2 regions of the Bordetella holmesii genome follow, and region 2 is predicted to be linked to the other one. Evidence: predicted binding sites of a transcription regulator. Region 2 holds the regulator's gene; the other holds the start of a gene.
The links. Region 2 encodes FliA, which starts transcription of late flagellar genes. Its sites were predicted from a motif close to CTAAAGTTTNNNNNNNNNNNGCCGNTA; they were not measured.
Positions count from the first base shown of each region.

Region 1 (15,471 bases), 380 kb from region 2:
GGTGCATTACCGCGGCCGCGTCAGGCACCGGTTTTCACGTCAGGCGCTTGATCACTCGACGTTTACCGCACCCATCAATGTGTTCATGTACGCCTTTTCTGGCGTGCCTAATCAGCCCTATCTCGATCTGAAGTATTTTCCTCAGATCAAGGTGCTGATAGACCGCTGGGAAGACATTCGGGCCGAAGCGGAACAGTTGTTCGGGGACGGTCACATCAAGGCCTCCGACAAGTACAACGACGCTGGCTTTAACTCGTTCTTCAAAAGCGGCTGGAAGCGCTTTTATCTCAAGTGGTATGACACCGACCATCCGTCGGCCCGGGCATTGTGCCCGCTGACGACGGAGCTGGTCAGCACTATTCCTGGCATGAAGGCCGCGATGTTTACGGCACTGCCCCCGGGTAGCCGCCTGCCGCGTCACCGTGACCCGTATGCAGGCTCATTGCGCTTTCATATGGGGCTGATCACGCCCAACAGTCCCGACTGTTATATCAATGTCGATGGCCAGGATTATTACTGGCGCGATGGTGAGGCGGTCGTATTCGACGAAACATTCATTCATTACGCCGAAAACAAAACCGATCAGAATCGCATCATTCTGTTCTGCGATATCGAGCGTCCCATGAAGTATCGCTGGGCTCAGGCCGTCAACAATTTCTTCGGTACCATCCTGCTGCGCGCGGCTACGTCTCCCAACCAGGAAGGGGATCGCACCGGCGGGATCAACCGCATTTTCGGTGCGGTTTATGCGGTGCGCCGTTTTGGGAAAAGCATCAAGAAAAAAAACAAAACGGTTTACTACATCTTGAAATGGATGCTGGTTCTGGGTATCTTCGCGTTGATATTTCTTTGATAGGCCGAACCGGCGACAGTTTCCAACGCCCGCTTTGCCGCGGGCGTTGTCATGTGCGGAGTCTGGGATGCATGTATTTATAACCGGCGCAAGCTCGGGGCTGGGCCTGGCGCTGGCCGAAGAATATGCACGGCGAGGGGCGCGGCTCGGGTTGGTGGGGCGGCGCAAAGCGGCGCTGGACAGCCTGGCTGCCCGGCTGCCCGGCGAACACTATGTCTATGCGCTCGATGTGCGCGATCGAAGCGCCTTGCATGCGGCCGCGCGTGACTTTCTTGCCCGATGCGGCGCAGGCGTGGATGTGGTGATCGCCAGCGCGGGCATCAGCGCCGGGACCCTGACCGAAGCCACGGAGGATTTCGAGGTCTTCGAGGCGATTTTCCAGACCAATGTCATGGCCACCGTGGCCACGTTCGAGCCCTTCATCGACGCGATGAAGGCGCAGGGCGGAGGGCGCCTGGTAGGCATAGCCAGCGTGGCCGGTATTCGGGGGTTACCGGGGGCAGGGGCTTACAGCGCCTCCAAGTCGGCCGTCATCACGTATTGCGAGAGCCTGCGCCTGGAGCTGGCCGCCGATGGCATCGGCGTGGTGACGATCGCACCGGGTTATGTCGACACGCCAATGACGCAGCACAACCCCTACCGCATGCCTTTTCTCATGTCTGCGGAAAAGTTTGCCCGCCGTGCAATACGCACGATAGAGGCAGGCGCGTCCTATCGGGTCATCCCTTGGCAGATGGGGGTGGTCAGCCGCCTGATGCGGCTCATTCCCAATGTCCTCTATGACGTGTTGGCACGCAACGCCCCGCGCAAGCCGCGCGCGCGGCGTTGACGCGTTCAGGGCTGCACATCATTGCCGACCTCATCGGCAATGTGTTTGACGTCACCCCAGTCCAGGATGCGCCACTGCCGGCCCTGCACGCTGACCCGATTGATGCTCACATTGAACAGGGTGGCCTGGCGAGGAGCGTTCAGGGACACCCCGCTGGCCTGGCGCCATATGATGTCCAGTACGGCACCATGGGTGAAGGCCAGCAGCCGTTGGCCGTCGTGGCGTTGCGCCAAGTCTTCCACGGCCGCCACGATGCGGGCATTGAACTGCCCCAGCGTCTCTCCGCCGTCGACGACGCGTTCGGGGTCGCGGCTTTTCCAGGCCGCGGCTGCGGCGGGTGCCAGTTCGTCTATACGGTCCAGATCCAGCCCTTCGAGTACGCCGAAGCCGCGCTCGCGGATACCGGGCTCGGGGCGCACGCGCAGCCCCAGCGCCTGGCTGACCGGCGTGGCGGTGGCCAGGGTGCGCTGCAAGTCACTGCTGTAGAGGGCATCGAAAGGCAGCGGCTCGCTGCCCAGCCGCTCGGCCAGGGCACGTGCCTGCGCCTGTCCAGCATCATTTAGCGGTGTGTCTTGCCACCCTTGCAGGCGGCGTTGGCGATTCCAGTCGGTTTCGCTATGTCGGATAAACCAGATTTCAGTCATGAGTTGCGGTGGCGGTAGCGCCAGGTTTCCAGATTTTCTGCACTAGCGAGCTTAGCGCGACCAGCAAGGCTTCGCCAGCATGCTCCGGGGATTGAATAAAGCCCAGCATGGCATCGGCGCGCGCTTGCCCCCACACAATGAAGTCGCCGGCCGCCGCGCCTGCCAGCGCGGTTTCTTCGCGCAGCAGTGCGCAGCCCGCGCCAGCGCGCACCATCGCGTCCAGATTGGCCTGGTCATCGTTTTGCATGACCACGCGCGGCGCCAGACCGTGGCGCTCGAACATGTCACGCAATAGCAAATGAGTGTGACTGCCGGCAGGTCCATCCAGCCAGGGCAATTGGGCGATGTCGCGCCACCCGGCGCGGGTCAGCGCATCGCGCATGGTTTTGGGCACGGCCAGGCGGTAGCGCACACTGCGCAGTGGTCGCCATTGCACGGCACGCGGCGGATGGGCGACGATGAGCAGTGCCGCGGCCAGCCGTCCGCCCTGGACCTGCTCCAGCAGCGCGTCGGCCGTCAGGATGTGCGTCTTGAGTTCGACCATGGGCAGGCTTTGCATCAAGGTCGAGGCCAGATCGCCCAAGCGCAGGAATTCCGGCCGCTCGCTGGGCAATCCCAGGTCCAGTGCGCCTTGCAGAGCACCCTGCAACTGCTGAGCTTCGGATTTGAGCTGGGCCCCGAGCACCAGTAGCGCTTCGGCCGTGGGCAGCAGCACTTCGCCCGAACGAGCCAGCACCATGCGTCCGGCGCTGCGCTCGAACAGCGCCACGCCCAGGCTTTGTTCCAGGGCCTTGATCTGGGCACTGACAGCGGGTTGGGTCAGAGACAGGGCGTCGGCGGCACGAGTCAGGTGGCCCAGGCGGGCCACCGTGACGAACGCGCGGAGCTGATAGATTTCCACGACCGCCCGGATCAGGTGGCCAGCAGTCGAATCTGCGTGGGTTCGAGGCCGACCGATACGGGCGCGCCGATAGGGAAGGGAGAAAGGCCGGCCATATGGGTTTGATCCGCAGTCAGGCGCTGTTCGCCCACTGAAAGTTGATAACGGGTGAATTCTCCCAGGAATTCACTGGCCTCGACTACTGCAGGCAGCCAGACATAGCGTGCATCGCCGGTGCCATCGGCCATTTCGATCTGGACCGTATGGGGCCTGAAGCTCGCGGCCAGGCGCGCCGAATCCGGAATATCGCCCGTTACGGGCAAATGAAGCTCACCCACCCCCTCGACGGCCAGCAATACGCTGTCGCTGCGGCGTTCGCGAACCTGGCCCTCCAGCACATTCATGGTGCCCACAAAGTCGGCGACGAACCGGTTTACCGGGTAGTCGAACAGGGTGGTGGGCGTGCCGATCTGCTGAACCACGCCGCGGTCAAGCACGGCCATGCGGTCGGCCGTGGTCATGGCTTCCTCCGGCCGTGGGAGACGAAAATCGTGGTGATGCCCAGTCGGCGCTGCAGCGCCAACAGGTCCTGACGCATCTGCACGCGCAGTTTCTTGTCCAGGTTGGACAGCGGCTCGTCTAGCAGCAACACCTGCGGCTCGATCACGATTGTGCGGGCCAGTGCCACGCGTTGCTGCTGGCCTCCCGAGAGTTGATTGGGACGGCGCTTGGCAAATTGCGCCAGCCCGACCAGTTCGAGGGCATCCTGCACACGCTCCTGGATCTGCGCCCGCGGCAACTTGCGTTCGACCAGACCGAACGCTACGTTGTCCCATACCGTCATATGTGGCCAGAGCGCGTAGTTCTGGAACACCATCCCGATGTTGCGCTTCCAGGGCGGCGTGCCGCTGATGTCCTTGCCGTCGATGAGCAACTGGCCATGGCTGTGCTGGTTGAAACCGGCGATCAGCCGCAGCAGCGTGGACTTGCCGGAGCCCGAGGGCCCCAGCAGGGCGAAGAATTACCCTGGCTCGATGTTGATGTTGATGTTGATGTCCTTGAGGACCTCGTTCTTGCCATAGGAGAGCCGGATGTTGCGGCACTCAACGCTGATTTTCTTCATGGTTCAGTCCTGCGCCGGGCGTTGGCGGGATGATGCCCGCTCGACCAGCAGATGAGAAACATAAGTGCCTATGCCTACTGCCACGACGGCCAGCACGCCGAGCGCGGCGCCTGGACCCCGCCCGGCTGCGCTTTGCATATACAGGTAAATCCCGTAGCTCATGGGAGCCTGACTGTCGCGCGTGACCAGCATGATCGTGGCCGACAGCTCCACGGCAGCGGTCACGAAGCTGGTGACAAATCCCGCCAGCATGCCACCTGCCATCAGGGGCACGACCACGCGACGCAGTGTGCGCAGCCGGCTCGCGCCCAGGGACTCCGCCGCTTCTTCCAGTGAGATATTGATCTGCTGCAATGACGCCACGCAGGCGCGCAGAGCGTAGGGCAGCCGCCGTACCGAATAGGCGATCATGATGAGCACCCATGAGGACGTGAGCAGAACCCCGCCGATTTCCACGCCGCGGAAGGTGCGCAGGTAGCCGATGGCCAGCACAATGCCCGGAATGGCCAGGGCTGCCGAGGCCAGAAAGTCCAGCCATTGCCGCGCCGGCAGACGGGTGCGCAGTATCAGATAGGCGATGGCCGTGCCCAGCAGGACGTCGACACCTGCAACCAGACCGCAATACAAAAGCGTATTGGCGATCATGCCCTGCGACTCGGAGAACACCGCGGCATAGTGCGACAGGGTGTAGCCGTCGGGCAGGGGCGCGTAGCTCCAGACGCTGGCCAGCGACAGCAGCAGCACACCCAAGTGGGGTGAGAGCACCAGGGCGAGCACCAGAATGATCCAGCCATAGGCCAGGATCGACTCGGCAGGGCGCAGCTTGCGCTTCTGGATCGCGCTGCCGCCCTTTTGCAGGGTGGAGTAGTCCTTGCCGCTGAGCATGCGGGCCGAAAGCCACAGGGCCAGAATGGAAAAGCCGATCATGATCACGCTGATCACATAGCCCAGCGGATCCTCCAGGCCGACCTGTGTGATGCGCAGATAGGCCTGCGGAGCCAGCATATTGGTGATGCCCAGCACCAGCGGAGTACCGAGGTCGTCGAAAACCTTGACAAACACCAGCGAGGTGCCGGCCACGTAACCAGGCAGCGCCAGCGGTAAAATCACGCGGCGGAACAATCTGAAACCGCGAGACCCCAGATTGAAGGCTGCTTCCTCCATCGACCCGTCGATGTTGCGCAACGCCACCACCAGGTTCATCAGGATGAAGGGGAAGTAATGGATAGATTCGACGAAAATGACGCCATTGAGCCCCTCCATGAATGGAAGGGTGATGCCGAACCAGTCGTCCAGCAACAGATTCACCGAACCTGAACGCCCAAAGAGCAATTGCATGGCGACCGCGCCCACAAACGGCGGCATGATCAGCGGCAGCACTCCGAGCGTCTGGATGAGCAGCGCACCGCGGAAGTCAAACCGCACGGTGAAATACGCCAGTGGTATGGCGATCACCGATGCCAGCAAAGCGGACCAGCCCGCGACGTAGAGGCTGTTGAAGAACGCTTCCTGCATCAATGGCTGGCCAAAAAAAGCGCCGAAATGGCCAAGCGTAAAACTGCCGTCCGCGTTGACGAAGGCGGTATAGAAGACCGTGCCGACTGGAAAGACCAGGAAAAGCACCAAGAAGGTCAGCACCAGCAAGGCGGCCAGCAGCGGCCCGGCGGGCAGGCGGGATCGACCCGTGAGCATCATGAGGGTTCCTGCGCAAAGAGAAGAGGGCGCTGGCTCGCACGAGCCAGCGCATGCCCCTGCCGGGGGGTTACAGGGCGGCGGCTTCGCGAGCCACCTTTACCGCTTGTTCATAGTTGGCGCGGGCCTTGCTGTTCCATTCGCCTTCGAGTTGCGTGAGCTTCTGATTGACCGCGGCGTCTTTCTTGTTGCCCGCGAACAGTTTCAGAAACTCAGGGTCGGCGACCGTTTTGCCATCGACGACCTGCGACCAGGTCAGCTTGCGTGCCTGGGCAAGCAGCTCGGCAGCCTTGCCTTGACCCGCGCGCTCGCCGAGCTTGGCCTCTGCCTCGTAGATGGCTTTGGTGGCAGCCTGGAGTTCCTTCAGGCGGAACGTGATCGTCTGGTCATACAGGCTTTGCACCACGTAGTAGCGTGTCTGGGACAGGTCGGCGTCAAAGTGCACTTTGCTGCGGCGTGCGATCTCGGCCGGGTCTGGATAGCCCGGCGGAATCTTGCCCTTCATGTCCGCATAAGGCAGCACCGGCAGGCGCGAAATCTTGGGTTCGAGCAGCAGTTCCTGCCCGGCCTGGCTAAGCGTGAAAGCGATGAACTTCTTGCCTTCCTCGGCATTCTTGGCCCCATCGATCAGCGCGATATTGGCCGGCACGATGGAAGTCTCGCTCGGGTAGACGAACTCCACCGGGAACTTGGAGTACTTGCTCGACAGACCAAAGAAATCGATGACCGGACCCGCGCCGAATTGGCCGTTATTCACCCCGTCGGGAACTCCGAATGATCGTTCGGTGACGGCGCTGCTGTTGCCGGACATGCGCAGAATGGTCTGCCAGCCCTTGTCCCAGCCTTCCCCTTGCAGAATCGTCTCGACGGTCAGATGCATGGTGCCGGAACGCGAGGGGGCGGTGATGCCCACATGGCCAAACCATTGCGCAGCAAGCAGATCCTTCCACTCTACCGGTGCTGGCAGCTTGTTGGCTTTGATATAGCGCGTGTTGTACATGATGCCGTAGCCGGTCAGGGCCTGGCCCATGTAAAGGCCGGAGGGGTCATTGATCGGATAGTTGCCGATCTTGTCCGGCACGGCTTTGTTCAGCACATCCGGGGCCTTGGCTAGCAGCTTGTCGCGGCCGAGCACTTCAAAGGCGTCAGGCGCGCTGGCCCAGAATACTTCCGGGCGTTGGCCGGCCGGCGTTTCGCGCACGAAGGCAATACCCGAGACGGTGTCCTTGTTAAGAATCTCGACCGTGATCCCGGGGTTGGCCTTCTCAAAGGCCGCCTTGTAAACCTGGGTGAGATCCTTAGGAAAGGACGTGATCACGGTGACGGTGCCGGCAAGGGCGGGGGTGGTGGCGGCCAGCAGGGCGGCCGCCAGTGCAGTGCGCACGGCGTTCATGGTTTGTCTCCTCGGTGTTTTTATGCGTAACAGACCATAGCCCTGGCTTGCGGGCGCGTCCAATCAGAAATTTTGATGTGCCCGATCAGCGCGGCCCTCAGGTCTGCAATTGCTGCAACTGCTGTTGCAGGACTTTCTGAATCTGGGTCTGCAAGGTGGCTGCCTGGGTGTTGAGTGCCTGCAATTGCTGAGCCTTCTGCTCGGCCGTCGCATTGCTATTGCGCACCCGGTCCATCTGCTGCTGCAACTGCCGCAGTTGCTGCTGTAGTTCTCGCAAGGTCTTTTGCAGCGAACTGTCGCTGGTGCCGGAGCTCGAATTGGTACTGCGGGACAGGCCGGTATAGGCGCTGGAGCCGACGGAGGAAATGGCCATACTTCGGGTCCTCGGGCAGGGTGTGAGGGTTACTCCTAGTACGGCAGGGGGGCACGGAAACTTAAACCTTGTTGCCCATGCCTTGGGCAGCCCTTACACTTCGCCCCGAATCCCTACATAAGCCTCCAATTTTTCATGTCCGACTCCTATTTCCCGCGCTGGCGGCTGGCCGATGACACCGTGCCCGGCGTGCTGATTGCGCCCGATGAAAGGCTGTCCTGGCCCAAGAACATCGCCATGGGCGCCCAGCACGTGGTGGCCATGTTCGGTTCGACCGTGCTTGCGCCGTTGCTTATGGGCTTTGACCCCAACGTCGCCATTCTGATGTCGGGTATCGGGACGCTGATATTCTTTCTGTTCGTCGGCGGCCGCGTGCCGAGTTATCTGGGGTCCAGTTTTGCCTTCATCGGTGGCGTGATCGCGGTGACAGGCTATGCCGGTTCGGGCCCCAATCCGAATATTGGTGTGGCCCTGGGGGCCATTATTGCCTGCGGGTTGGCGTATACGCTGATCGGCCTGGTTGTCTGGGTGGCCAATGCGCGGGGTGGTGCCGGCGCAAACTGGGTCGAGGCGTTGATGCCGCCGGTGGTCACCGGGGCTGTGGTCGCCGTCATCGGCCTGAACCTGGCGCCCATCGCCGCCAAAGGTGCGATGGGCAGTTCGGGTTTTGACACCGCCATGGCCATCGTCACCATCGTCTGCGTGGGCGGCATAGCCGTGTTCACGCGGGGCATGGTGCAGCGCCTTCTGATTCTCGTTGGCCTTATTCTGTCCTGCGTCATTTATGCCGTGCTGGCCAATGGCATGGGCCTGGGCAAAGCCATCGACTTCTCGGGCGTGGCAGCGGCGGCCTGGCTCGGTCTGCCGCATTTCGCCGCACCGGTCTTCACGGCTGAGGCCATGGGCCTGATCGTGCCGGTGGCCATTATTCTGGTGGCGGAAAACCTCGGCCACCTCAAGGCCGTCAGTGCCATGACTGGCCGCGACATGGACCGCTACCTGGGCCGTGCCTTTGTGGGTGATGGCGTGGCCACCATGGTCTCTGCTGCGGTGGGCGGCACGGGCGTGACCACATATGCCGAGAATATCGGCGTCATGGCCGTCACGCGGATCTATTCCACGCTGGTTTTCGTGCTGGCCGCGGTCATTGCCATCGTGCTGGGCTTTTCGCCCAAGTTCGGCGCCTTGATTCAAACCATTCCGGGCCCAGTCCTTGGGGGCATGTCGGTGGTGGTGTTTGGCCTGATCGCCATTGCCGGGGCACGGATATGGGTCGTCAACCAGGTCGATTTCAGCGACAACCGCAACCTGATCGTGGCGGCGGTCACCTTGGTGCTGGGCGCGGGCGACTTCACCGTCAAGTTGGGTAACTTCACCCTTGGCGGCATCGGGACCGCGACTTTCGGTGCCATCATTCTCTATGCCATTTTGGGCCGGGCGCGGCGCCGCTGACGATGACGGCGCCCAGGCGGCAGGCGATAGCGAGCGGCGCGGCGGGAGTGATCCGCGCTGCCGGGCGTGCGAATGCGGCCACGCGAGACCGCAGTTGCACTTGGCTTTTGGTTGCTTGAACGAAAGGCCTCAGCCTTGAGGCAACTGGCGCTTCCGCGCCGCCCCTATCGGGGGATCACCCAACGAGGTGTACTGTCGCCATGAACAGCCATGAAGAGTTTGGCAAACGATTGGGACGCGCGCTCGCCGATCATCGGCGGATTCGCGGTCTGACTCAGGAGCAAGTTGCAGAACGCCTGGGCGTGGAGCAGGAGACCATCTCCCGCTTCGAGCGCGGCGCCACGTTGCCGCCCCTGAACCGCTTGCTGGATCTGACCGACGTTTTAGGCGTGCCTTTGGATGCGGTTTTGGCCGGCGGACCGGCCAGGCACAGTGACCAGGTCAGCGACATCGCCGCACGCCTGGCGTTGTTGGCCGAGGATGATCGCGAGTGGGTGCGGCGCTGGGTGGTCGAGTTGTGCCAACGCCTGGCCCGGCATGGCACGCCAACCTCCGCCGCGCTGACGCCATTTTCCGAGCAGCGCGCCGATGTCGATAACATCGCTTTTTTTTGGTTCATCGCGGAATAGCGTGGAGCCGTGCTTGATTGCCGTTACGCTTGATCCTTGATTTTTCAAGGATCAAGGCCGGAATCATGCTGGACCGCAAGACGATCGAGAGGTTGGGTGGGTGGGAAGGTTATCGGGTGGAGCGGGTCGTGTGGCCTGAAGGTGAGAGCCGGACGGTCACGATTTACCTGAAGCCTTCAGCGCGAACGATGCACTGCGAGCACTGCGGCAACCGATGTCGGCAGGTGCATGAGACGACCACGCGCCGGGTGCGGGATCTGCCGCTAATGGCGCTGCGAGTGACGCTGGTAGTGCCGCGTCGGCGGGTCTGGTGCGAGCAGTGCGGTGGACCGCATCTGGAGAGGCTGAGCTGGCTGGGCCGTTACCAGCGAGTGACCGACCGGCTGGCCGAGGCGGTCAGCCAGTTGCTTGAGTCCAGCAACATTCTGGCCGTGGCGCGCTTCTTCCAACTGGGTTGGCACACGGTCAAGGCGCTGGACAAGGCCCTGCTGCGACGGGCGATCCAAGAGCCGGACTGGAGCCAGATCCACTACCTAGCGATGGACGAGTTCGCTCTACACAAGGGCCATCGTTATGCCACGGTCGTTGTCGATCCGATCCGCCGTCAGGTGCTATGGATCGGTGATGGCCGCTCGCGCGAGACGGCCAGAGCCTTCTTCGAACAACTGCCAACTGGGGTTGCCCAGCAGATCCGGGCCGTAGCGATCGACATGACGACGGCCTATGAGCTGGAGATCCAGGCCAACTGCCCCAACGCCGAGATCGTCTACGACCTGTTCCACGTCGTGGCCAAGTACGGCCGTGAAGTGATAGACCGGGTGCGTGTAGACCAAGCGAACCAGTTGCGGCACGACAAGCCGGCCCGCCGGGTGATCAAGTCCAGTCGCTGGCTACTGCTGCGCAATCGCAAAAACCTCGATCCGTGCCAATCGGTAAAGTTGGACGAGTTGCTCCAGGCCAACCAGCCCTTGCTCACCGCTTATCTGATGCGCGATGAGCTCAAACAGCTGTGGTTCTACCAACACCCCGGCTACGCCCGCCAGGCATGGGATCACTGGCTGCAACAGGCTCAGGGCAGCGGCATCGCCGCCTTGGCTCACTTCGCGCTCAAGCTAAAAGCCTATCTGCACGGGATTCTGTCTCGCTGTCGCCACCGGCTCAACACCAGCATCGTCGAGGGCATCAACAACACCATCAAAGTCATCAAGCGCCGCGCCTACGGCTACCGCGATCAGGAGTACTTCTTCCTCAAGATCCGGTCTGCATTCCCCGGTATTCCTCGATGAACCTTTTTTTTTGCGGAAAATGGTGCTCAACTGGTGCCAAATACCCGATAAATATTTGCCTGTGCCTGGGGGCTTGCTTTTCCCCTGGAGTTTGACCACAATGACACATTGACTGCCCCGGTTCCGACCCGAGCCGGGGTTTTGTTTTGGGTTTAAGCCACGCTTTCCGTCCGGGGCGTGTCGCGGCCAGGCCGTATGCGGCCAGCCGCCAATACTCTGGAAGACCATATGCCAAACTGCCCCGGGGCGACCCCGCCAGGGCAGCGACCGCGTACTGTCTTTCGGCAGCATGGCTTGGGCCTTCACCGAAACGCCTCTTTGGGGGGCGTTTTCTACTTTTGCTGGGATAACGACATGTCTGCCATTCCTTTGACAGTGCGCGGGGCCGAGCGCTTGCAACAAGAGCTGCACCGGCTGAAAACCATCGAGCGTCCATCGGTGATCAATGCGATCGCCGAAGCCCGGGCTCAAGGTGATCTGTCGGAAAACGCCGAATACGACGCCGCCCGCGAGCGCCAGGGTTTCATTGAGGGACGCATTGCAGAACTCGAAGGGACGCTGTCTAACGCGCACTTGATTGACCCGACTGCACTCGATGCGGAAGGCCGCGCCGTATTTGGCGCAACCGTCGAAATCGAAGACCTGGACTCCGGCGATCGCCTGACCTACCAGATCGTCGGCGACGTGGAAGCCGATATCAAATCCAATCTGATTTCGGTATCCAGCCCTGTGGCGCGCGCGTTGATCGGGCGCTCTGAGGGCGAGGTTGTGGAAGTGAAAGCCCCCTCGGGCGTGCGCGAGTACGAAGTCATCGGCGTGCGCTACCTCTGAGGCGCAACAAACCGCCCCCCTTCGTGGATCGTACCGGCCCAAGCATGACCCCTTCCGAGGTGCCGGTTCATCGTCCCGAGTCCAGGGGGGCGCGGTTTTACCAGGATTGTGTGCCACGCGACGTCGGTCTGCGGGGCGCGGAAGGTTCCGACTGCCCTGCCGGGCGGTGCTTGTGACAGGCTGCGGCAGGCGGGAATAAAAAAAGGAGCCTGGCGGCTCCTTTGAGTACGGCAAGCGTGAAGGCTTGCGGTAAAGCGGTTACTTGCTCTTGATGACGCGGGCGCGTTGCAGGCCGCCTCGAGCGCTGGTGCCCGTGCGGGCGCCGTCGCGTAGCGACAGCGCGCTGCCGGAACGGCGCGGGATGCCATGACCGGCGGCTTCCTGAGGTTTGCGCGTGGAAGGGCGCATCGGACGGCCCTTCTCGTTTAACGGGACCGAGCGCGGTGCAGCCGTCTTGGGTGTTTCACCTTCTGCAGGCTTGCGCGACCGGGTCTTGCCCAGCGTCTTGCCTTCGGCGGCAAGCTTTTTGGGCGTGTGTGGCTCGCTGGCGCGGCGCTTGCCGGAGGCTTCGGCCGCCTCGGCAGGCGTGTCGGCCGAAGGACGGAACAGAATGAACAACTTGCCCAGATGGTGCACCGGGGCGCAGGAAAGCGTGTCGCAGATGCTGGCGAGCATGGCCTCGCGCGTATCACGGTCTTCACCGCCGGCCCGCACCTTGATCAGCTCGTGCGAGTTGAGGGCGCGGTCGATTTCTTTGAGGACGGCGTCGGTCAGGCCCGCGTCGCCGATGAGGACGACAGGCTTTAAGGGGTGGGCGGCGGAGCGAAGATCGCCACGCTCGCGTGAGGTGAGTTCTAATATAGGCATGCTTGGAATTGTACGGTAATGGCTAAAAAGAAATTCTCCAAAGATTGGATTCATCAGCACATCAATGACCCATATGTGAAACTGGCGCAACAAAAGGGTTATCGGGCGCGTGCCGCCTTCAAGCTGATCGAGATCCTGGAAACCGAAAAATTGCTCAAAAAGGGCGATGTCGTCGTCGACCTGGGCTCGGCGCCGGGCAGTTGGTCGCAGGTCGTGCGCGAGCGGCTCGCTGGCGCGGGAGGTGTGGTTGCCGGACGCATCATCGCCCTGGATCTGCTGCCCATGGAGCCGATTGCAGGGGTGGAGTTCTTCCAAGGAGACTTCCGCGATGACGATGTATTGGCCGAACTTGAGCAACGCGTGGGAAATCACGCCGTGGATCTTGTAATCTCCGATATGGCCCCCAACTTGTCGGGGGTAGGATCGGCCGATTCCGCCCGGATCCAGCATGTCTGTGATCTGGCACTGGAATTTTCCTGCGCGCACCTCAAGCCCAACGGCGCCCTGATCGTCAAGGCGTTTCACGGCAGCGGGTTTTCGCAGATCGTCCAGTCCTTCAAACAGCGTTTTAAGCGGGTCGTCGAGCGCAAGCCCAAGGCTTCGCGCGATAAATCCTCTGAAACTTTTCTGGTGGCGCGTGATCTCAAGGACCCCGTGGTGAGGGATTTGAAAACGAATACAGCCGAATAAAACAAGGGGGTAACACCCCTGAACGGCCCGGGCGTAACAGGCCGCGGGGCGCCAACCGGCGCAATCTGCCTTGACAGGGTAGAATGGGCTATTGACTTTACATTGCAGGCCGGGCGTTGTTGCGCGCGGGAGCGCCGGGTCTGCCGGTCGGAATCGAGAGCAGGAGATCGACCTTGAACAATTCGTTTTCTAAAGTTGCGGTCTGGATGGTGATCGCACTGGTGCTGTTCACGGTATTCAAGCAGTTCGACGGACGTGCACAGAGCCAGGACGGCGTGAGCTACACCCAGTTTATGGATGACGCCAAAGCCGGCCGCATCCGCAAGGTCGACGTTCAGGGCGATGTGCTCTACGTTACGCCGGATACCGGGCGTGCCTATACGCTGACGTCGCCTGGCGACCTGTGGATGGTGTCTGATCTGCTGAAGTACGGTGTACAGGTTTCCGGCAAGGCCCGCGAAGAGCCGTCATTGCTGATGAGCATTTTCGTTTCCTGGTTCCCGATGCTGTTGCTCATCGGTGTCTGGGTGTTCTTCATGAGGCAGATGCAGGGCGGCGGACGCGGGGGCGCTTTCAGCTTCGGCAAATCGCGCGCCCGCATGCTCGACGAAAACACCAATCAGGTCACTTTTGCCGATGTCGCCGGTTGCGACGAAGCCAAAGAAGACGTCCAGGAGCTGGTCGACTTCCTGCGCGACCCGAGCAAGTTCCAGAAGCTGGGCGGGCGTATCCCGCGTGGCGTGCTGATGGTCGGCTCGCCCGGTACCGGCAAGACCTTGCTGGCCAAGGCCATTGCCGGTGAGGCCAAGGTGCCGTTTTTCAGCATCTCCGGTTCCGACTTCGTCGAAATGTTCGTCGGTGTGGGCGCGGCCCGCGTACGCGACATGTTCGAGAACGCCAAGAAGCATGCTCCTTGCATCATCTTCATCGATGAAATCGATGCCGTGGGTCGCCAGCGTGGCGCCGGCCTGGGCGGTGGAAACGACGAGCGCGAACAGACCCTCAACCAGATGCTGGTCGAAATGGACGGCTTCGAGTCGGGCCAAGGCGTGATTGTGATCGCCGCGACCAACCGTCCCGACGTGCTCGATCCGGCGCTGTTGCGTCCGGGCCGCTTTGACCGTCAAGTGGTCGTGCCGTTGCCCGATATCCGTGGCCGCGAGCAGATCCTGAAGGTGCACATGCGCAAAGTGCCTCTGTCGCCCAATGTGGATGCCACCATCCTGGCACGCGGCACGCCTGGTTTTTCGGGTGCAGATCTGGCCAACCTGGTCAACGAAGCCGCGCTGTTTGCCGCCCGCCGCAATGGCCGCACAGTCGACATGTCCGACTTCGAAAAGGCCAAGGACAAGATCATCATGGGCGCAGAGCGCCGCTCCATCGTCATGCCCGAGGAAGAGCGCCGCAATACTGCTTACCATGAGTCTGGCCACGCCATCGTTGCGCGCATGCTGCCCAAGACGGATCCCGTGCACAAAGTCACCATCATCCCGCGCGGGCGTGCGCTGGGCGTGACCATGCAGTTGCCGGAAACCGATCGCTACAGCATGGACAAGGGCCGCCTGCTCAATACCATCGCAGTGCTGTTCGGCGGCCGTATCGCCGAAGAGCTCTTCATGGATCAGATGACGACTGGCGCGTCCAATGACTTCGAGCGCGCCACGGCCATCGCCCGCGACATCGTCACGCGTTATGGCATGACCGACGAGCTGGGCCCCATGGTCTATGCCGACAACGAAGGCGAGGTCTTCCTGGGACGCAGTGTCACCAAGACCACCCACGTCTCTGAGGCGACCATGCAAAAGGTCGACAACGAGATCCGCCGCATTATCGATGAGCAGTACGGTATTGCCCGTAAGATTCTGGAAGACAACCGCGACAAGGTCGAAGTCATGACCCGCGCGCTGCTCGATTGGGAAACCATCGACG
Region 1 is NZ_CP085973.1:1,857,530-1,873,000, reverse strand. Features, by position in the region: gene lpxO (lipid A hydroxylase LpxO) at 1-853, shown strand, start outside; gene LK440_RS08950 (SDR family oxidoreductase) at 921-1,682, shown strand; gene LK440_RS08945 (histidine phosphatase family protein) at 1,688-2,326, opposite strand; gene LK440_RS08940 (LysR family transcriptional regulator) at 2,319-3,227, opposite strand; partial or broken gene LK440_RS08935 (ABC transporter ATP-binding protein) at 3,239-4,329, opposite strand; gene LK440_RS08930 (ABC transporter permease) at 4,333-6,024, opposite strand; gene LK440_RS08925 (ABC transporter substrate-binding protein) at 6,092-7,414, opposite strand; gene LK440_RS08920 (FlxA-like family protein) at 7,512-7,787, opposite strand; gene LK440_RS08915 (solute carrier family 23 protein) at 7,923-9,239, shown strand; gene LK440_RS08910 (helix-turn-helix domain-containing protein) at 9,440-9,868, shown strand; gene LK440_RS08905 (ISL3 family transposase) at 9,934-11,154, shown strand; gene greA (transcription elongation factor GreA) at 11,509-11,985, shown strand; gene LK440_RS08895 (YhbY family RNA-binding protein) at 12,244-12,852, opposite strand; gene LK440_RS08890 (RlmE family RNA methyltransferase) at 12,871-13,542, shown strand; gene ftsH (ATP-dependent zinc metalloprotease FtsH) at 13,716-15,471, shown strand, end outside.
Region 1: the regulator FliA is predicted to act here: its motif matches at 7,826-7,852, upstream of LK440_RS08920 (FlxA-like family protein).

Region 2 (15,471 bases):
CGCGCGCTGTCAGGCCGCGGCAGGCCACGAAAATGCTCGGCTTCGGCTTGCGCTCGATTCAGCGCCGCTTTGGCGCGATCGAGCAAGCCCGCCGCCTCGGGCGACAAACCCGGTTGCGGCAGGACCGGCTGCCCTATGCTGCGCACGATTTCACCGTAGTGGGCCACGCCTACCCGGCCGAGTCCGTCTACGGTGTCCTTGGCCGCGGTCGCCAGGCGGGACGCCGAGTCCACCAAAGGCTGAGTTTGACGTACGTCTTCGAGCGTCCCATTGCTCACGCGCAGCGACAGCACTCCCAGCACGGCGGGCGGTTGGTCCACCGCGGCCAGCGCCTTGATCACGCCCAGCACGGCGGCGACGATACCGAATGCCGGCAAACCGTCGGCGACCTGCTGCAGGGCATGGGTCGGCACCTCACGCTCATGACGGAAGGTCTCGATCTCCTCATCCATCAGCGTCTCGATCTCGAAGGAGCTCATGTTGCCGCTGATCATGATGCGCAGATAATCGGTGATGAACTCCATCAGCTTCGGATCCTTCATGATGCGCGGATACTCGTTGAAGACGGGGCTCGATGATGGGTCCTCGATATGCGACTCGATGGCCATCAAGCCTTCGCGCCGCGCTTTGTTCAGCAGCACGTACAGCAATGCCATCAGTTCCATGTACAGATCTTTGCTGTAGGGCGCGCTTTTGAAGGCCCACGGAATGGCTTGGCGCACCAATATGAGCGATTTGCGGCTGTTGCCGGCAAGAAAGGCACCGATTGCGGCGCCGGCGATCAGCGTCAATTCGAAAGGCTGATACAGCGCACCAAGGTGGCCGCCCAACCCGACGAAACTGCCGACCACTGCGATGATGACCACCGCATATCCGATAACTACCAACATATCAGGCCTCTGCCATCGAGTAGAAAAATCGCGTCCCGGCACCCCGCTTACTGCACGGCTACGCCTCGTCCCGGGACGCACTTGCATTGCTAAAACAGGCCCGGCGGACCAAACAGCGCCAATCATCGCGCGCTTGCCTGCCGGCAAAACGTGGGTTAGGGGCAGATTTCAGCGGCTGTTGACCTGTTTGACGCCCTTAAGCCCGCCTGCGGGCCGCCGTTAAGGACGCAGTCCTTAGGACCCGGCCGGTGCCCGCCCGCCCGCACGCGCCCGCGCTGCGGCGCGGGTTTTGCCGGCGTGCGGCGGCGGCCGGCAGATGGCGCAGACGAAGTCGCTTTGCGGATCATGGGCGTGGGCAATGAAATGCCCGCCGCACTGGCGGCAGGCAGACAGTTGCAACATTCCGCTGTCAAAAAACCGCACCAGCATCCACGCACGCGTGAAACTCAGGACCGGCTCGTCAGTAGGCGCGCCGGACGTATCTACGGCGGCGTGTTCGAGATAGAGACGATAGGCATCGATGATCGCCCGTATACCCTTGCTGCGGGTTCGCGTATGAAGAAACGAGAACACGTTGTAGAACAGGGACGAATGAATATTCGGCAGCCAGGTCATGAACCAGTCCACCGAAAACGGCAGCATGCCCTTTGGAGGAGAGCAGCCGCGTATCTCCCGGTACAGGCGTGCCAGCCGATCATGGCTCAGGCTGGTCTCAGCCTCCAGGACCTGCAGGCGCGCGCCGAGCGTGATCATCGCGCTGGCCAGCAGAATTTCATCGGCTTCCTGGGCGACGCTTTTTATCGCCATGAGGGCCCCGCCGCGCTACTCAAGGCCATGTCTTACGCAATCTCTTCGACGGGTTGCTTGGCCAGCAGGATGGTGGCGTGAGCCTGTTGCAGCGCGCCGCCCAGCACATCTTGGGTCAAGGCCGACAGCAGGCTGTAATCATCAAATCGGAAACGGCACAGCACCGAGCTGGAGCTGGCCAGCTTGACCAACTGCGCGGGCGACAACCGCATCAGGATGTCAGCCACTTCGTTACTGAAACCCAGGCGGAACATGGAGGCTGCATAGTCCTCGCGCAACATACGCTGCGCCAGCAACAAATACGACAGATTGACTTCACGGATATCCGCAAGCAAGGAACTGTCAGCAGTATTCACTTTTTAACTCCTGTGACTAAAACGCTGGCATTCGTCGGGGCTCGCCAACAGGTCGCGCGCCCCCGAAATCCGTGCACAGACCTGTTATTTTCGTCTTAATGCGAAATGTATTAGTTAATTGCAATTTACATGAAACCTACCATGATTGCTGTCATTTTCTCTGATTTTTATAACTAAACGTTGATTTTTTCAATATTTCAAAAAAACTACACGACAGTTGTTGCATCTATTTCACATGTTACATCGCAAATTCGTAAATAAACGCTCAAAACGTTGCGTGATTACCCGAATGAAACGGGCGGAATTCCCCACAATAACGGTGTGGAAATAGTCGGCTGCGCATGCCGCCTGCTGGCCGCCTGGCCGTTGCGGCGCAGCAACAATATCGAGCCGCACGCAGCAAGAACCCGTCGCCCGGACCTGAATGCCCAACGCAGAAGAAAGCCTGCTCCGATACTCGCCGCTCGTGCGCAAGCTGGCATTGCAACTGCTTGCCCGCCTGCCAGCCAGCGTCCAGCTCGATGACTTGATGCAGGCCGGCACCATCGGCCTGCTCGATGCCGTACGCCGCTACCAGGAAACGCCCGACGCCCAGTTCGAGACGTACGCCACGGCGTGCATCCGTGGAGCCATGCTGGATGAGCTTCGCAGCCAGGACTGGTTGCCACGCAGCGTGCGCAGCAAAAGCCGGCGCATCGAAAGCGCTATTCAGCGGCAGGAGCAGCGCCTCATGCGCCCTCCCACCGAAACCGAGATCGCCGAAGAATTGGGCGTGCCGCTGGACGAATACCAATCCATGCTCTCGGACGCGCAGGGCATTCAGATCCTGCACTACGAAAACATCGATGCCGATGGAGAAAGCGGCGCAGGCCACTGGCAGCCGGCCTGCGTGCAGAGCAGCGGCAACCCGCTCAATGCCCTGCTGGCCTCCGATCTGCGCGCCAGCCTCATCCAGGCCATCGAGCGCCTGCCCGAGCGCGAACAACTCCTGCTGTCTCTCTATTACGAGCAAGGGCTCAATCTCAAGGAAATCGGCGCAGTACTCAATGTGACCGAAGCCCGCGTATGCCAGTTGCGCTCGCAGGCCACTGCGCGCCTGCGCGCGACGCTGCAGGAGCTGGCCTGGGCCAAACTGCCCGAGCCGCAGCTGCTGTCGCACGTCATCTAGCGTCGTCGGGCGGCCCCGACACCGTCGGTGGCGCGCGGCCGCGACAGCGACGGTAAAAAAAGTTGTAACGCGCCCGCAAATTCCTAAAGATCACAAACTCGCGGACGTTATCCAGGCAGCGGGAGATGCGGGGCAAGCACCACGAACGCATCCCCCTGATGATGGGCGGCCCCGCTGCCCAGTTTGAAGAAGCCTTTCTCTCTTGGGAGCTATCCATGGCTGCTGTTATCTACACCAATTACCTGTCGCTGGTTGCCACCAACAACCTGAACAAGTCGCAATCGGCCCTGGGCACCGCCATCGAGCGCCTGTCCTCCGGCCTGCGCATCAACAGCGCTAAGGACGATGCCGCCGGCCAGGCCATCGTCAACCGCTTCACCGCCAACGTCCAAGGCCTGACCCAGGCCGCCCGCAACGCCAACGACGGCATCTCGGTCGCGCAGACGACCGAAGGTGCGCTGAACGAAATCAACAACAACCTGCAGCGCATCCGCGAACTGACGGTTCAGGCCACCACGGGCACCAACTCCCCATCCGACCTGAAGTCGATTCAGGACGAAATCGGCCAACGCCTCGAAGAAATCGACCGCGTCTCGGGCCAGACCCAGTTCAACGGCGTCAAGGTTCTGGCTGCCGACAAGAAGATGAGCATCCAGGTTGGCTCCAACGACGGTGAAACCATCACCATCGACCTGGAAGAAATCACCTCCTCGACCCTGGGGCTGGGTACGTTCAACGTCGACGGCAAGGCTTCTGTTGCCAATAAGGCAGCCACCGAAACCGATCTGATCTCTCGCGGCACCAACATCGGCACCACGGACGGCGTCACGAAGTACGCAGTCTCGACCGACAACACCAAGGCCACGCTGTCCGACGTATACAGCAAGATGACGACGGGTTCGACCGCCACCGTCGACGGCACAACCTATGCTTACAACGCCACCTCGGGCAACTTCACCTACGGCAAGACGATCGCCACGGGCGATACTGCTGCTGCGGATTTCGCTGCCGAGATCACACCGGCCACCGGCTCGCAGAAGGCGACCGTCACGATCGGCGGCTCGTCGCAGGAGGTGCTGATCAAGTCGGACGGCAAGATCCAGGCCGCCGATGACGGTGCAACGCTCTACCTCGACGGTACCGACAACCTGACTAAGACCCGTGCTGATCCTAACGATAAAGCAGCAACGACTGAGAGCTTGGCAGCATCTCTCTACAGCGGGAAAAACGGCGGCGGCACGGTCAAGTTCGAAAATGGCGCCACCTACACCGCAACTGGCGACGAAAGTCCTATCACGGCCACGAGCCTAAGCTACAGCAAGGCCAACATGACGCCGCGCTGGCTGCCGCAGGCGGTAAAGTTGCCGTCGGTACCGACACCTACACAATCGGCACGGGCTCCAGCCCGACCGTCAAGGTCGGCACCACTGCCGACGTTTATATTGACCCTGCCGATGGTTCGCTGACGACCACCCCTAAGACGACGAAGGATTACTACGTCCAAAAAGATGGCAGCGTCACGACCGCTCAAGGCACCGCCATCTATCTTGACGAAACCGACAGTTCGCTGACCTCGGAAGCCACCCACGCCGGCACCGCCACTGCCAATCCGCTCGACACGCTGGACAAGGCGCTGTCCAAGGTCGACTCGCTGCGCAGCAAGCTAGGCGCGATTCAGAACCGTTTTGAATCGACCATCACCAACCTGAACAACACGGTCAACAATCTGTCGGCCGCACGTTCGCGCATCGAAGATGCGGACTACGCCACGGAAGTGTCCAACATGACCAAGGCGCAGATCCTGCAACAGGCAGGCACCTCGGTTCTGGCTCAGGCCAACCAAGTGCCGCAAACGGTGCTGTCGCTGCTGCGTTAATCGCAAAAGCAGGCCTGGCCGAGCACGCGCCAGGTCACGCATTCAAGACAAAGGCCGGGGATTTCCCGGCCTTTGTCTTTTTGACCTGCCCCCAGATTTAGTACGGCACCGACATAGAGCCCAGGGGTAAAAGACCTTCTTTCTGATGAGCCTGCACGAATTGCGCCGGCGTTAAATATCCGAGCGCGCTGTGAGGCCGATCGGTGTTGTACTCGACTCGCCAGTTTTCGATCAAGCTTTTAGCCTGTCGCAGGGACAAGAACCAGTGCTCGTTAAGGCATTCGTCGCGGAACTTGCCGTTGAAACTTTCGATATAAGCGTTCTCCACCGGCTTACCCGGCCGAATAAACGACAGCTTTACGCCTGCTTGGTAGGCCCCCAGGCGTCCAAGGCTCTTCCGGCGAACTCTGGCCCGTTGTCCACGGTAATAGATCGCGGCAGGCCACGCATCTCCGCCAGCCGTTGCAGCACCATGGCAACACGCAGTCCCGGCAACGACGTATCGACCTCGATGGCCAGGCATTCGCGAGTGTAGTCATCGACGATAGTCAAACAGCGGAATCGGCGGCCATAGGCTAGGCCGTCGGCCACAAAGTCCATTGACCAACTCTGATTCGGCGCGATTGCCGCTGGGCGAACCACGCGCTCGGTCGCCGCGATTCGCTTACGCTTTCGTTTTCGCACGCTTAACCCTGCCAGACTGTACAGCCGCCAGATTCGCTTGTGATTTGCTTGCCAGCCTTCGCGACGTAAGAGCACATGGATCCTCCGATAGCCGTAGCGTCGTTTCTCCACTGCCATCTCTTTCATGCGCTCGGTCAGCGCAGCATCGCCTGAGCGTGTGCTCTCGTAGGCAAACAGCGACCGCGAAATTCCTACCAGCCCACAGGCCCGGGTAACACCCATGCTGCGCTCGGTCATTAATGTCCTGACCGCCTCGCGTTTGGCCTGCGGGCTGACTACTTTCGGCTTAGCAGATCCTGAAGCGCCGCCTTGTCCAGCATCGACTCGGCCAACAGCTTCTTGAGCTTGTTGTTCTCCTGCTCCAGCTCCTTGAGCCTCTGAGCGTCCGACACCGTCATGCCACCGAACTTCGCCTTCCAGTTGTAGTACGTTGCCTCGGAGATTCCGTGCTTGCGGCACAACTCTGCGGGCTTGGCACCTGCATCGGCTTCCTTGAGCACGCCGATGATTTGCTCTTCCGTAAATCGTTTCTTCATTGCCATTCCTTTGGGAACGGACTCTACATCGATTTCGTACTAATCACGGGGAGCAGGTCAGTTAAACCATCGGAACGAGGCATCACCTGCTGTTGCACCAGTCCCAGTACGCCCAGACGAGCGCGTTCAGCCACCGGATCGAAGGCTGGCGCCGGCCCCGGCTGGGCTGCCGAGCTGCCTGCTGCCAGCGCCAGTGCTACAAAACGGAGCGAGTGCATCAGTAACTCACGGTCATGGTGGCGTAGTAGGCGCGGCCGGGCTCGTTATACGTCGCTGCGCCTGCGGTCGAGGCGTTGCCCTCGCGGTACTGTTTCTTGTCGAACACATTACTCACCCCGACGCGGAAACGCAGATTTCTGTTGACCTCGTAGCCCACGCTCAACCCTGCCAGCGCATAAGGGCTGACTGTCTGCAGTGCGTCGCCTGACAGATCCACGCCCGTACGCTCGTTGACCGAAGGGCCTGTCTGCTTGCCGTAGTAGGTCAGGTTGGCCTGAAATGACAGTTTTTCCGTGTAGAACCAGTCCAGCGTGCTATTGATTGTGTACTTCGGGATCACACTGAGCGGCTGGCCGGTGCTCTTGTTCTTCGACTCGATCATATAGGTGAAGTTGGTATTCCAATCCACGTTATGAGCGATGGGAATGAACAGGTTGCCCTCCAGCCCCTGGACGAGCGCCTTTCCGCTGTTGGTCCACTGCAAGACCCGCGCGCCGTTGTTCAGGCGATAAAGGATGTCCGTGCCGGCGACGATCTTATTCTGATAATCGTTGCGGAAGTACGCCATGCTGGTGCGCCACGTGCCCGGGTCATACTCGAAACCGATTTCTTTGTTGACGCTGATTTCGGGCGAGAGGTCCGCATTACCTACCAGGTAGCAGCCGTTGCTGTTGGTTTCCGAAGACAGGCAGCCTTGGCCGCGGCTATACAACAGATAGTTTGGGTTGGACTGATACAGATTGGGCGCTTTGTAAGCGCGGGCAATCCCGCCCTTTATCTTGAACGTGTCGGTGGCTGCCCAGGACGCGTTCAGGCTCGGACTCCAGTTGCTGCCAAACTCGGAATTGTGGTCCAGGCGCACGCCCGGGGTCAGGATGATGCTGCGGGTCGCCTCGATATTGTCTTCGACAAAAAACGCGTAGCTGTTCTGCTTGGCCTTGGTGTCGCGATTGCCCGCCTCGGTGCCGGCGATGGTGCCGCCAGTGTAGGTTTGGCGCAGGCCGCTGGGGTCGTCCAGGGTGTCACGCACGTATTCGACACCCAGAGTGGCTACCTGGCTCACGCCCAGGTGGAAAGGCAGGTTGACCTCGCCATCGGCTCGCCACGTCTTGAGCCGTGAGGTCGAAAAGCCGTTGCCGGTCGGTGCGCCTTCCGGGCCGCCTGCCAGGCCTTCCTCGCGCCGCGAATTGCGCGTGTAGTCGTAGCCCACGCTGGCACGTGTCGTGCCCCAATCATAAGTGCCGCGATGCGTGAGGGAGAGATTGTCACGATACATGATGTTGGTCTCATGATCGTACATGGCGTCGGACACGACGGTGTTCGCGTTATTCATGGTGTCGCCGGCATACAGGTTGCCCTGGCGGCTGAAACCCATGTCCAGATCGAACGTATTGCTCTGGTCCATTTTCCAGGAGAACATCGTGTTCAGATCCTGGTTCGTGACGCCCTCGCGGCCAGCGGTCGATGTCACGCCGGCCGTGCCTGCCGAGGCATAGCCAGCGTTGATGTCGCGCGCATCCGGGTTGGTTTTGTTGTAGTTGCCGTAAAAGCGCATCGACAGCGTGTCGCTGATGGGAGCCGACAGGCGGAAGTTCACCCGGTTCGTGTTCCCCTCTTTGCTGTCTTCCGGCTGGTTGACGTAATAAGTCGCCGAGGCCTCGGTCTTGTCCGTGGGACGCTTGGTGATCACGTTCACCACCCCGCCCATGGCTCCCGAACCATAGCGCGCGGCGGCCGGCCCGCGAATGACTTCGATGCGTTCCACGTCCTCGGCCGGCACCCAGTTCGAGTCCCCGCGCGTGTCGCGATCGCCGTTCCAGCCATAGCGCACGGAATTACGTGAGCTGACCGGCTTGCCGTCGATCATGATCAGCGTGTTCTCAGGGCCCATGCCACGGATATCGATCTGGCGGCTATTGCCCCGCGCGCCACTGGCGCTGTTGCCGGTCAGGTTAACGCGGGGTTCGCGGCGGATGATGTCCGCCAGGTCATTGACCGGCGGGCGGCGCTGGATCTCCTCGGCGGTAATGATCGATACGCCCAGCGATTCCTTGACCTCATCCTCTGCCGTTCCCAGCACCTGAACGGCCTGCATCTCCTGGACGTGGGGCGGGACCTGCGTCCCGGTCTGGGCGAGCGCCGGTCCAGTCATGGCCAGAAGGACAGCGGTACGGGCGTAATGCCGCGAGAAACGCGCGAACGACATTCGAGAAGCTCCTGAATAACGCATGCCCCGCATGAAATATATGGGGACATTACTTTCTAAGTGGGAATGATTTGTAATACCATTTATGGTTCGTGATTATGTCAGCTTGAAATTCTTGAAATATTTGCCGTGGCACCACAAACCTTTGCTTCCCAACCAAATTCCGGAACTTCTGCGGCAGACCTCTATTTGAGCGTCCTCGCCCCGGGCAGCGTTCGTTTCGAGGGGGGTGCGAAACGCATGCGTTCGGCGCCGGCATGACGGTCAGGCGGATGGACTGGCGCGACCTGCAGGGCGGTGTGCTGCGCAGCCAGGAGGGTCCTGGCTTTTATCTGCTGATGGTCGCCGGTGGCGGAGCCGACCTGTACGCGGGTGACACGGTATTGGCGCAACGCACATCCATGATGGGACACGCCGTCACCTGGAGCGCCGATGTGAGTTATGAATTGGTGCGCTACTCGCGGCGAGGTGATGTCGAGCGCGCCGTTCAGGTGCACTTGACGCCAGAATGGCTGGCCAGCCGCCTGGCGCCAGAGAACCCATTGCGCAAGGCGTTGCCCTTGCAGCCCTATCGCTGGCCGCTATCGCGAGGCGGACTGGCCCGTTTGCAGCAACTGTTGCATCCCCCGCGCAAGCATCCCGACCTCCTGCCTCTTTATATGGAAGCCAGGGTCCTCGAACTGCTGCGCGAAACGGGCGGTTTGCTCTGCAATGCTTCCGACGAGGGCAGCACACTGAGCCGGCGCAAGCTCCTGCGCATGGTGCAGGTCAAAGAACTGCTTGAAAGCGGTTGCGCGGACGAGTGGTCGTTGGCACAGATCGCCGCGCGCCACCACCTGAGCGTCAATACGCTGCAGCGGCATTTTCGGGCGGCATGGAAGTGCGCGGTGGATGAGTTCAGACGCGATGCCCGGCTGCGCCGGGCACGCGCGGCACTCGAGCGTGAGGGCGTGAGAGTGGCGCGGGCGGCGGAGATCGCCGGCTATCGCAGCCCGGCGAATTTCGCCACGGCCTTTCGCCGGGCATATGGTATGGCGCCGCGCCAGGCGCTCGGCACGCGAACGGTGTAATCCGCCTGGCCTGTCGCGGCTCAGGGGCCTACCCATAGTGAGCTGTCACGACAGGCGGTTGCGTCGCTGCCGCTTGACCTCGTACATCCGGGCATCGGCCAGACGCACGGGGATATCCGCATCGATATGGGTATGCTGGCCCGGCACGAAGGCGATTACCCCCACGCTGGCCCCGGCGTAGCTGAGCCTGATGTCGTTGAGCACATACTCTCCCTTGGATTCGGCCTGCATACGCTGCTCCAACGTTTGAGCCAGGTTCCGAGCATGCGCGTCATCCGCGGGGCCTGCTGCCACCAGCATGAATTCATCGCCGCCCAAACGGCCCAATACATCACTCGGACGCAACGCGCCGCTGACTCTCCGGCCCACCGCGCACAACAAAGCGTCGCCCGCATGATGGCCGTGCTTGTCGTTGATCTGTTTAAAGCCGTCCAGATCCATCAGGCCGACGATGACGCTTTCGCTTTGCTCCGACGCGCGGGCCAGCATGATCTCCAACGTCTCGTACAGCGAGCGCCTATTGGGCAGTCCGGTCAGGGCGTCATTCAGGGCAATGACTCGCAGGGACTCGTTGGCCGATTGCAGTTGCCGCAGCAGACGCTCACGTTCGATAAAGCCCGAGATCAGCGTAGAAAACAGTGTGATGACGGTCTGCGCATCGATGGGTATCGGCTTGACCTCGGCGCTGGCCGCGCAAATCGTACCCAGCAGACGCCCCTCCTCGGAGCGCACGGGCGCACTTAAATAGGTTTGAATGCCCAGTGCGCTGGCCGCGTCGGAGTCAGCCCAACGCTGGGCGACGTCGTTGGTGAACTGGCAGCCCTCATCCAAGGCGCGCTTGCACAACGTGTCTGACCAACTGACTTCCAGACCCTCGGGGATCTTCATCAATCCGGCATTGCGGGCAAAACGCACTTGTTGCACATCTTGCTGCAGGTCGATGGCCGTCAGATAGGTAGACTCCATTCCTGTGACCGCACCCAAGATGTCCAGCAAAGGGCGGGTGAGCTGCTCCAGAGTTTTGGCCGCGGGCAGCGATGCGGCGAGCTGAGAAACAAGGTTTTCCACGATGATAAAGGCGTGCCAAAGGGTTGCAGCCATCCTAGCGCGCCGCTGGAATGGTGCGCAAGCCACGTCATGAAGCGGGCAAACGATAGTCGCCGCGGGCAATCGCTTCAAGGATTTCCGCGCGCCGGATTGCTGCTTTTTTCAGATTGGCCGCCGTTGGCTTCAAGCGCAACCGTTGCACGCAATGGCGGCCTTCGAACACAAAGCCGATTTCGATAGATGACTCTGACGCCGGACGCACGCCTTCGAATGGTGCAGTCATGTTGCTCGGTTTTCCACTATCACCTGATCCAGGCGCAGGGCGCGGCGCTGGGCATCGAGCGTCACGCGTGCGCCCAGCGGCAACATCAGATTCGGATTCCAGTGCCCACTGGGCCAGCCCGCGAGCACCGGCACGCCGCGGCCTTGCAGCGTTTCGCGCAGAATCGGCCAGTACAGGCTCTGGCCCGCTGGATCGCTACCTGGCGAGCCCCTCGTGAAGTTACCTACCAGCACACCCGCCACGCTATCGAGCTTGCCCGCCGCCGCCAATTGCGAGAGCATCCGGTCCACGCGGGGCGGCAACTCATTGACATCTTCGATGAACAGAATGGCGCCACGCGTGTCGATCTCGTTGTCGGTGCCCATCAACGCACTGATGAGCGCAAGATTGCCGCCAACCAGCCTGCCACTGGCTTGGCCCGGAGCCAACGCCACCACCTGGCTGCCTGGCGGCGCCTCGATCCAGCTGCCCGCACCCACCTGGCCACTGAGCATGGCCCACGCAAGGCTTTCGGTGGGTTCGGCGCGGCCCACGATAAAATCCTGTCCCAACATGGGGCCATGAAACGTCACAAAGCCCACGCGCTGCTGTAGCGCCAGATGCAAGGCGGTTATGTCGCTGTAGCCGATAAACGGCTTGGGATTGGCGCCGATCAAGGCGTAGTCGATCTGATCGAGCAGGCGCCACGATCCGAACCCGCCCTGCAGGCACCACACGGCACCCACTTCGGCAGACGAAAATGCTGCGTGCAGTTGGTCCAGCCTCAAACTGTCCGATCCAGCCAGATAGTCATAAGGTGCATCCATGCGCGCGCCCAGCATCAGCCGGGGCTGATAGCCGCGCGCCTGAAGCCACGCAGCGGCGGCGTCGGCGGCACCGTCAACGGCCGAAGCCGGCGCGATCACCGCTACGACCGCGCCTGGCTTGAGGGCCGGCACCGGTCGCGCGGCCGCCTGCGTTGATCCGGCCGCGGCTCCCCCTCTTACGGCCCGCGCCGCGCGAGGCGGACGTGCCGCACAGCCTGCCAGCGCTAGGGCTGCGCAAGCGCCTGCCACGCCGAGAAAACGCCGCCGCTCCCAGACATCCGTCATGACTACTCCTGCATTGCAAATGACGCGATTATGGCCAATCGCCGACGCATTACCAACTGAGGCGCCCTGCCCGGCTTCACTTTCCGTTCTGTCCTTCGTACAATCCTGCCCCATGCCTGTCCTTACCCCCGCCTCCCGCTTCGTCTGCACGCCCGCCCTGATGCGCGGCGCCTTGCTGCGCGGGCGCCAGGCAGGTATCGCCCCCACACTCGCCGCAGATGATTTAGCCCGGCGACCTCAGTAATCCCCCATAGCGCAATTCTTCAGGTCGACGGGCATAACCCGCGCCTAACCGCGCGCCTTTGAGCGGCGCGCATCGTCCTTTTGTAACAGGGCGGCAGGAATACGCATGGACATCACCAAAGCCTTCATCAAGGCCAAACAACCTTGCGCGGACGGATTTCGCTGGTACATCCGCAATGCGGCAAGCGACAGCAGCTATCAGCAGTTGCTCGATGCCTTGGTCGCTGCCGGGCGAGTCGAAGACGCCTGCTGGTTGCTTGATCAGTTCGGCCCCACCGATGCTGTTCTCACGTTGGATCATTTAGCCGCCGACGCTCTGGTCTTTGCCGGCACGCTGCGGGTGCGCGGCGCAGTGGAAACCGGCGGGCTGTTGCGCGCGGGTCGGGACATTCTTGCCGGCGCAGGGATCACTTGCGCGGGAGCGCTGGTCGCGGGCGGGGACATCAAGAGCGCTGCGGCCGTGCGCTCGGAAGGCCCGTTGCAGGCCGGCGGACTCGTACAGGCCGAATGGAGCGTCGAATCGGGTGCGGCGCTTGCCTGCGAGTCGCTGCGCGCCGGCTGGGAATTGGTCTGCCGTGGAGCCGCACGTATCGACGGCGACTGCGTAGTCGGTGATTCGCTCACCGCCCAGGAGGATTTGCATTGTGCCAAAGGCTTGCGCGCCGGCGGCGCCATTGAGGCGGCGCGCCGCTTGCAGGCAGGACACGGCATCGAGTCAGGCGCCGATGTGCGCGCCGGCGGCCACCTCGGCGCGGGCTGGGGCATCAAGGCTCGTGGCGATATCGTGGCTCAGGGCAGTATCCGGGCAGGGGAAAGCCTGGCTGCCGAGGGACGCATCGAGGCAGGAGACGGGTATGGCGTATACGCCGGGCTGGAGGTCAGCGAGCACGCATGGGAGTCCAGCGCGCGTGTGCACGCGGACGTTCTCCCCCGCGAGCTGCGCAGTGGTTGGTGGGCCGGGCCCCTGCCCGGCCATGCCTGTCGGGCGTAAAGATCGGCTCGCCATCTCCCTGTTCCTGCCGCGCGGGCCGGTCTGGCGAACCTGCCGTGGCCGATTCGCCGCTCAGGACGTTTCCGGCGCGCGGCCAGTGCTGCGGGCGGCCTGTGTGGCTGCCGGCTTGTACCGGGGGCTTGCCGCGCGCGAGGCCGGCTCAGGTATTACAATCATTAGCTGTGGCGGCCCCACAGTTCTCCAACACATAAGGAGGCGCGTGCCGTCACGGAAGGGACGACGCTGCCTGTTCAGACGGGATGCGCCCGCTTTTACGCTCCGCGAGAGCGGCCAAGCGAGCGCCTCTCGGCCCGCGATGGTTGGCGGCGGCGCGTCGCCCTGCATCACACTCCCGACAAACTCTACAGCGTATTGCGCAAGGTATGTCCGGATGCGCGCCGCGCACACGGGCAGTCAAAGGACTATGTCTAACACTCCGAAGATCATCTACACCTTCACCGACGAAGCTCCGGCTCTGGCCACCCGTTCGCTGCTGCCCATCATCCAGACCTTCGCCAAGCCCGCCGGCATCACGGTAGAAACCCGCGACATCTCGCTGGCTGGCCGTATCCTTGCGGTGTTCCCGGAAACGCTGACGCAAGCCCAGCGCGTCGGTGATGCGCTTGCCGAACTCGGCGCCCTGGCGCTCACGCCCGAAGCCAACATCATCAAGCTGCCCAATATCAGTGCTTCGATGCCTCAGCTCAAGGCCGCCATCAAAGAACTGCAGGCCCAGGGCTACAAATTGCCCGAGTATCCCGATGAGCCCAAGACGGACGCCGAGCGTGACGTCAAGGCTCGCTACGACAAGGTCAAGGGCAGCGCCGTGAATCCGGTGCTGCGCGAAGGCAACTCCGACCGCCGCGCGCCCTTGTCGGTCAAGAACTACGCGCGCAAACACCCTCACAAAATGGGTGCCTGGTCAGCCGACTCCAAGTCGCATGTTGCCAGCATGGAAAGCGGAGATTTCTACGGTTCCGAAAAGTCGGTCACCCTGGCCGCCGCCGGCAACGTATCGATCGAACTGACCTGCGCCGACGGCAAGAAAACTGTCCTGAAAGACAAGGTCGCTGTCAAGGCCGGCGAAGTCATCGATGCCGCGGTATTGTCGACCGGCAAGCTGCGCAGCTTTCTGCAGGCCCAGATCGATGAAGCCAAACAGCAAGGCGTACTCTTCTCGGTGCACCTGAAGGCCACCATGATGAAGGTCTCCGATCCGGTGATCTTCGGCCATGTGGTGTCCGTGTTCTACAAGGACGTACTCGCCAAGCACGCTGATGCCCTCAAGCTGGCCGGGTTCGATCCCAACAACGGTATTGGCGACCTGTACGCCAAACTGGCCAATCTGCCCGCTGAGCAGCAGGCAGCCATCAAGGCCGACATTGACGCGCTCTATCAGGTGCAGCCGGCCCTGGCCATGGTCAATTCCGACAAGGGCATCACCAACCTGCATGTGCCCAGCGACGTGATCGTCGACGCATCCATGCCCGCCATGATCCGTGACTCCGGCAAAATGTGGAATGCCGCCGGGCAGTTGCAAGATACCAAGGCTGTGATTCCGGATCGTTCTTACGCCGGCGTCTACCAAGCCGTGATTGAAGACTGCAAACGCAATGGCGCTTTCGATCCCGTCACCATGGGCAGCGTGCCCAACGTCGGTCTGATGGCTCAGGCTGCCGAAGAGTACGGCTCGCACAACAAAACGTTCATCATCCCGGCTACCGGCGTGGTGCGCGTGCTCGACGCCAGCGGCGCGGTATTGCTCGAGCAATCCGTCGAGACGGGTGACATCTGGCGCATGTGCCAGACCAAGGATGCGGCCGTCCAGGATTGGGTCAAACTGGCTGTCACCCGGGCCCGCGCCAGCGATACGCCTGCGGTCTTCTGGCTCGACGCCAACCGTGCCCATGACGCCCAATTGATCGCCAAGGTCGAACGCTACCTCAAGGATCACGACACCAGCGGCCTGGATCTGCGCATCCTCTCGCCGGTCGAGGCCACCAA
Region 2 is NZ_CP085973.1:1,477,965-1,493,435, reverse strand. Features, by position in the region: partial or broken gene LK440_RS07055 (methyl-accepting chemotaxis protein) at 1-362, opposite strand, end outside; partial or broken gene LK440_RS17945 (motility-associated protein) at 672-890, opposite strand; gene flhC (flagellar transcriptional regulator FlhC) at 1,125-1,697, opposite strand; gene flhD (flagellar transcriptional regulator FlhD) at 1,730-2,053, opposite strand; gene LK440_RS07040 (RNA polymerase sigma factor FliA) at 2,478-3,221, shown strand; gene LK440_RS07035 (flagellin N-terminal helical domain-containing protein) at 3,347-4,687, shown strand; gene LK440_RS17940 (flagellin) at 4,609-5,097, shown strand; partial or broken gene LK440_RS07025 (IS3 family transposase) at 5,195-6,317, opposite strand; gene LK440_RS07020 (hypothetical protein) at 6,341-6,535, opposite strand; gene LK440_RS07015 (TonB-dependent siderophore receptor) at 6,535-8,742, opposite strand; gene LK440_RS07010 (helix-turn-helix transcriptional regulator) at 9,015-9,812, shown strand; gene LK440_RS07005 (sensor domain-containing diguanylate cyclase) at 9,858-10,913, opposite strand; gene LK440_RS07000 (Arm DNA-binding domain-containing protein) at 10,948-11,142, opposite strand; gene LK440_RS06995 (S66 peptidase family protein) at 11,139-12,080, opposite strand; gene LK440_RS06990 (hypothetical protein) at 12,583-13,467, shown strand; gene LK440_RS06985 (NADP-dependent isocitrate dehydrogenase) at 13,892-15,471, shown strand, end outside.